Regions from separate parts of the Ensifer sp. ENS10 genome, predicted to be linked through region 1. Evidence: predicted binding sites of a transcription regulator. Region 1 holds the regulator's gene; the other holds the start of a gene.
The links. The regulator PhoB, encoded in region 1, activates phosphate uptake and scavenging genes when phosphate is short. The targets are predictions, from matches to a motif close to TGTCATNNANCTGTCAT.
Positions count from the first base shown of each region.

Region 2: IB265_RS00275 (DUF47 family protein) is a predicted target of PhoB. The motif match lies at 1,260-1,276, and genes of this name have one in related genera.

Region 1 covers NZ_JACVAS010000001.1:463,273-466,709, forward strand. Annotated here, with positions in the region: gene pstB (phosphate ABC transporter ATP-binding protein PstB) at 1-511, shown strand, start outside; gene phoU (phosphate signaling complex protein PhoU) at 562-1,275, shown strand; gene phoB (phosphate regulon transcriptional regulator PhoB) at 1,534-2,217, shown strand; gene IB265_RS02310 (GcrA family cell cycle regulator) at 2,286-2,807, opposite strand; gene IB265_RS02315 (aspartate aminotransferase family protein) at 3,228-3,437, shown strand, end outside.
Region 2 covers NZ_JACVAS010000001.1:51,017-54,453, reverse strand. Annotated here, with positions in the region: gene IB265_RS00280 (inorganic phosphate transporter) at 1-592, opposite strand, end outside; gene IB265_RS00275 (DUF47 family protein) at 592-1,236, opposite strand; gene recF (DNA replication/repair protein RecF) at 1,544-2,668, shown strand; gene IB265_RS00265 (molybdopterin-synthase adenylyltransferase MoeB) at 2,771-3,437, shown strand, end outside.

The DNA.
Region 1 (3,437 bases):
GCGCGCCCGCGTCGGCATGGTGTTCCAGAAGCCGAACCCGTTCCCGAAGTCGATCTACGACAACGTCGCCTACGGTCCGCGCATCCACGGGCTTGCCCGCACCAAGGCGGATTTTGACGAGGTCGTCGAAACCAGCCTGCAGAAGGCAGGTTTGTGGAACGAGGTGAAGGACCGCCTGCAGGAGCCGGGCACCGGCCTCTCCGGTGGTCAGCAGCAGCGCCTTTGCATCGCACGCGCTGTTGCCGTCAGCCCGGAAGTCATCCTCATGGACGAGCCCTGCTCGGCACTCGACCCGATCGCGACCGCCAAGGTCGAGGAACTCATCCATGAACTGCGCACGAACTTCACGATCGTCATCGTGACCCACTCGATGCAGCAGGCCGCCCGCGTGTCGCAGCGCACCGCCATGTTCCACCTCGGCAATCTCGTCGAGGAGAACGACACCGACAAGATGTTCACCAATCCGGATGACCAGCGCACCCAGGATTACATCATGGGCCGCTTCGGCTGAGGCCAATCACGGCTGCAACAGTCACTGGAAAGCGCCCGTAAGGATCGACGATCATGTCCATGCATATCATGTCCGCCTATGACGAAGAACTGAAGTACCTGACGCGCCGCATCTCGGAAATGGGCGGTCTCGCCGAGCAGATGGTCGCCGAATCCGTCCGCGCTCTGGTCAATTCCGACCTGGCGCTGGCGCAAAAGGTAATCTCGGACGACACTGTTCTCGATGATGCCGAGCGTCAGATCGGCGAGAAGGCGATCGTCACGATCGCCAAGCGCCAGCCGGTCGCCGCCGACCTTCGCGAGATCATGGGGTCGATCCGCATCGCCTCCGACCTGGAGCGTGTCGGCGACCTCGGCAAGAACACTGCCAAACGCGTGATCGCGGTTGCCGGTTCGGGCATCCCGCGCAAGCTCGCCCGCGGTCTCGAGCACCTCGCCGAGCTCGCTCTGGTGCAGCTCAAGGAAGTGCTCGACGTCTATGCGTCGCGTTCGCCGGAAAAGGCCAACAGCATTCGTGAGCGCGACGAGGAGATCGACGCGATCTACACCTCGCTGTTCCGCGAGTTGCTCACCTACATGATGGAAGATCCGCGCAACATCACGCCCTGCACGCATCTTCTGTTCTGTGCCAAGAACATCGAGCGTATCGGCGACCACGCGACCAACATCGCCGAGACGATCTATTACATGGCGACGGGTGCCCAGCCGGAGGGCGAGCGCCCGAAGGATGACAACACGTCGACGTTGGGCTCGGTCAACGACTAGAAGGTTGGAGCGGGATGCGGGGGACAACCGCATACACTTTTCCTCATCCCGCTCTGGCGTTAAACGCGCCGTTCGCAATGCATGCCCCATGAATATCATCCGGTCGCGGCTTCGGTCGCGGCCCCGAATTCCTGTATCTGAAGCATGCGGTTTTCGCCCCGCCTTTGAAAACGGCGGATGTGCTCCAGATTTAGAGTGTCTGAGTGCCGGCCGGTCCGCTGGACCCGCGCGGCGCTCGCGGTAAGGAGACGTTACCTGATGTTGCCAAAAATCGCCGTGGTCGAAGACGAAGAGGCGCTGAGCGTCCTGCTGCGTTACAATCTGGAAGCTGAAGGCTTCGACGTCGATACGATCCTCAGGGGTGACGAGGCGGAGATCCGGCTACAGGAACGCCTGCCCGACCTTCTGATCCTCGACTGGATGTTGCCTGGCGTCTCCGGCATCGAGCTTTGCCGTAGGTTGCGCCAGCGCCCGGAGACGGAGCGGCTGCCGATTATCATGCTGACGGCGCGCGGCGAGGAAAGCGAGCGCGTTCGCGGTCTGGCGACCGGTGCCGACGACTATGTGGTCAAGCCCTTCTCCACGCCGGAGCTGATGGCCCGCGTCAAGGCGATGCTCCGCCGGGCGAAGCCCGAAGTTCTCTCGACGCTGCTGCGCTGCGGCGACATCGAGCTCGACCGGGAAACCCATCGCGTCCATCGCCGCAGCCGCGAAGTTCGCCTGGGGCCGACAGAGTTCCGCCTGCTGGAGTTCCTGATGTCCTCTCCGGGCCGTGTCTTCTCGCGCTCGCAGTTGCTGGACGGCGTCTGGGGCCACGACATCTATGTCGACGAGCGGACCGTCGACGTGCATGTCGGCCGCCTGCGCAAGGCGCTGAACTTCTCGACCATGCCTGATGTCATCCGCACCGTGCGCGGCGCCGGCTACTCGCTCGAAAGCTGAGAAGGGCAAACAGAAGTCAATAAAAAAGGGGCCGATCGGCCCCTTTCGTTTTGGTCCTGTGCGGATCCTTAGCGCATCCGACGGCGCTCGGCGGACGGCTGGTAGGCAAGCCGCGCATGAAAGCTGCAATAGGGCGAAGCTTCCGGGGAATCGTTGCCGCAGAAGTGGAACTCTTCCTTCAGCGGGTCGCCGATCGGCCACTTGCAGGTGCGTTCCGTGAGCTGGGTTAGCTCGAGGCGGCGCGACATCGGCACGACCACGTCGGTCTGGATGCTGAAATCCTGCTCGGCAACGAGATCGACTTCGATCTCTTCCTTGAGAACGGTGGCGCCGGACGGACGGGCAACGGTGCGGGTCGAAACGCGCGAGGCGTAGTTCGGAGCGCGCGGCGCCGAGGTCGGCCGCTTCGGGCGGGCCGCCGCAGTGGTGCTGCCGCCGGCTTTGGCACGGCCTGGAAGGCTCAGGCGATGAACCTTGCCGATGACAGCGTTACGGCTGACGCCGCCGAGCTGTGCCGCGATCTGGCTTGCGCTCAGGCCCTCGGACCAAAGCTTCTTCAGTTTCTCCACCCGCTCGTCAGTCCAGTTCATTTCTGCACTCTCCGTTCTCAGCGTTGGGGATGGCAGAATCCCTCACCGCACCCCGGTTGAATCCCGAGGTTGCAAACGCGATAACTCTTTTGGTGACTAGGTCCGCCGCATGCGTCTAGTAATTGAATGTTAACGTACTGACCGTCGGACTCCGTGGCAAGAGTCCCGGGATTCACGCCGAATCGATTTCGTAGTTTTCCCCAACTTGCTCGGCTGGCGTTGCATTTTTGCAAGCCCTTCCGGGCGATTTTTTCGCCGCCGGGAAACGGGCTTCTCTGTTGCACTGCAAGGCTTGGTTTTATTGACATTGCGGCGCGAAATAGGAATAGTGCCTGCGCCGCCGAAAGGCGGCATTTTTGATTTTTATCGGGCCGCATGAAGCAGCGGGACCGATGCCGACTGGAGTAAGGAGAGCCTCGCATGACTGCAACCACGCCGCTTTACGATACCTACATGCGCGCGCCGTTGCGTTTCGAGCGAGGAGAGGGCGTCTGGCTGATCGCCGAAGACGGCTCGCGCTATCTCGACTTCGCCGCCGGCGTTGCCGTGAACTCGCTCGGCCACGCGCATCCGCATCTCGTCGAGGCGCTGAAGGCGCAGGCCGAGAAGGTCTGGCACCTTTCCAACCTT
Region 2 (3,437 bases), 410 kb from region 1:
TCTTCTGCGCGTCATTGCCGCCGTGGCCGAGCGAATAGAGCGACGCGGAAACGAACTGCATCACGCGGAAGGTGCGGTCGACGGCAAAGGGCGTCTGCCGCACGAAAATCCAGGAGACGATCAACACCAGGAGCAAGGCCAGGAAGAAGCCTATCGCCGGCGACATGAAGATGGCGCCGACGGTCTTGAGAAGACCGGTCCAGACGATGGAACTAAAGCCGGTGCTGGCAAGGCCGGCACCGACGAGGCCGCCGATCAGCGCATGCGACGAACTCGACGGAATGCCGAAGAGCCAGGTGACGATGTTCCAGACGATCGCCCCCATGAGGGCCGAAAAGATCACCAGCGGCGTGACGATGCCGGGATCGATGATGCCCTTGCCGAGCGTCTCGGCCACATGCAGGCCAAAGAACAGGAAGGCGATGAAGTTGAAAAAGGCTGCCCAGATGACCGCGTATTGCGGTCTCAGCACCCGCGTCGAGACGATTGTCGCGATCGAGTTGGCAGCGTCGTGCAAACCGTTCAGGAAGTCGAAGAACAGCGCGATGCCGATCAGCCCGACGAGCAACGGAAAGGCGAGCGTCGCATCCATCAGACGTTCTCGATCACGATGCCGCTGATTTCATTGGCGACGTCCTCGAAGCGATCGATCACCTTTTCGAGCTCGCCATAGATCTCACTGCCGATGATATAGGCCATCGGGTTGCTGGCGCCGTGACGGCGGAAGAGATCCTTGAGGCCGAGGTCGTGCAATTCGTCGGCACGCCCCTCGATGCGGGTAACTTCCTCGGCGATGGCGATAAGGCGATTGTGATTGGCGCCGATACGGTCGAGCAACGGAATGGCCTCGCCGATCAGATGCGCGGCCTGGACGATGATCGTCGCCATCTCGCGCATGCCCGGATCGAATGTCTTCTGCTCGTAGAGCCGGATCGTCTTGACCGTCTTGTGCATCATGTCGATGGCATCGTCCATCGACTGGATCAGGTCCTTGATGTCGCCGCGGTCGAAGGGCGTGATGAAGGACCGGCGCACCGCCAGGAGCACTTCGCCAGTAATATGATCCGCTTCATCCTCAAGCGCGACGATCCGGTCGCACTGTTTCTCCATGTCGTCGCCACCGGCAAGCAGCCTGTCGAGCGCTTCGGCGGCACCGACAACGGTGAGCGCGTGTTTTGCGAAAAGGTCGAAGAAGCGATCTTCGCGGGGAAGCAGTTTGCGGAACCAAGCCAGCATTACAAATATATCCATCCGTGGATTGTCATGAAACTGTCATATTTGACCGAGGCGCTCAAGAAAAGCACCTGATTCAAGGGGTTTGTCGCCTATCCCCTGCCGATATCGACCTATCCCAGGCGATATCGACGCGCTGGCCATTTCGTCTTGCCTTGGCCAACGCTTTCGTCCTACTGCATGTCTCCTTAAATCGACCTCGATTTAAGGACGAAGACATGCAGCAATTCAAAGTGCTACAGCGACCTTTGCGCGTCTGATATGACGCGCGGCGCTGTAGCTGGCGCCCAACGTCGAATCCGGTTTGCCCATGCCCCACAAGGTCTTTCTCAACCGCTTGAAGCTCACGGAGTTCCGCAACTATGCGGCTCTCTCGCTGGAGCTCGACCAGCGCCATGTGGTGCTGACGGGAGAGAACGGCGCCGGCAAGACCAATTTGATGGAAGCGGTTTCCTTCCTCTCGCCAGGACGAGGCTTGAGGCGCGCGGCTTACGCCGACGTCACCCGCGTCGGCGCGAGCGACGGGTTTTCCGTCTTTGCGGAGGTCGAGGGCATGGAGGGGCCGGTCGAAATCGGCACCGGCACCGCCGGGGTAACCGAGGGCCAATCCCGGCGGCTGCGGCTCAACGGAACTCCGGCATCAACCGTCGACGAACTGACGGATCACCTGCGCGTTCTCTGGCTGACGCCATCGATGGACGGGCTCTTCACCGGGCCTTCGGCCGACCGGCGGCGCTTCCTCGATCGGCTGGTGCTTTCGCTCGATCCTGAGCATGGCCGACGCGCCAGCGAATTCGATCGGGCGATGCGCAGCCGAAACCGGCTGCTCAGCGAGTTTCGCCCGGATCCGTCCTGGCTGACCGCAATTGAGCGAGAGATGGCCGGTCTCGGGGTTTCCATGGCGCTGGCAAGGCAGGAGATGCTCGGCCTCTTGACCGCGCTCGTCGAGCGGAACGTCGATGACAGCGTTTTTCCGTCCGCCCGCCTGGCGCTGTCCGGCTTTCTCGACGACGAGGGCCATCGCCCGGCCTATGATCTCGAAGAGCAATATCTGACAATGTTGCGCGACGGGCGGCCGCGCGACGCAGCGGCGGGCCGGACGCTCGATGGGCCGCACCGAAGCGACCTGCTGGTGCGTCATCGGGACAAGGACATGGAAGCCGCACGCTGCTCGACCGGCGAGCAGAAAGCGCTGCTCGTCGGACTGGTGCTGGCGCATGCGCGCCTCGTCGGCGACATGACTGGCCACGCGCCGATCATGTTGCTCGACGAGATCGCCGCGCATCTCGACGTCAACCGGCGTGCGGCGCTGTTCGACCTCGTCGATGGCCTCGGCGGCCAGGCCTTCATGACGGGAACGGACCAGGCGATGTTCGACGCACTTGGCGATCGCGGCCGCTTCCTGACCGTTTCGCACGGGAGCGTTACGGGATAAGCAAGAGCGGATGGGGAAAAGTGTGTGCGGTTTTCCGCCCGCATCCGCTCTCGCTTGAGAATCGATCGGCCACCCGGCCGAGCGGGATGAGGAGGATGTTGCATGACCGGTGAGAACAAGCTCGACCAATCGGAGATCGCCCGCTACGCCCGCCATATCGTGCTGCCGGAAATCGGCGGCGCGGGGCAGCAAAAACTCAAAGCGGCACGTGTGCTGGTGATCGGCGCCGGCGGGCTCGGCGCCCCGGTGCTCGTCTATCTCGCGGCCGCTGGCATCGGCCGGATCGGCGTCGTCGACGACGACATCGTTGCACTCTCGAACCTGCAGCGGCAGATCATTCACCGCACCGAGGACATCGATCGCGCCAAGGTCGAGCGAGCAGCCGAAGCGATCGGTTCACTCAACCCGCATGTCAGCGTCGACGAACACAGGCTGCGGCTTAACCCCGACAATGCCGAGGCGCTGTTCCGGCAATATCACCTGGTGATCGACGGCTCGGACAATTTCGACACGCGCTATCTCGCAGCCGATACGGCAGCCGCGGTCGGCATTCCGCTTGTAACCGGCGCCGTCGGCCGCTTCGACGGATCGCTGACGGTGCTGATGCCGTACAAGGCAGGCAGCGATGGGCGGCCGAACCCCTCCTATCGCGATCTTTTCCCGGAACCGCCGCCGGCCGGCGTCGTGCCCTCCTGTGCCGAAGTGGGCATCGTCGGCGCCCTGACCGGCGTCATCGGCACGCTCCAGGCGATGGAGGCAATCAAGGTGA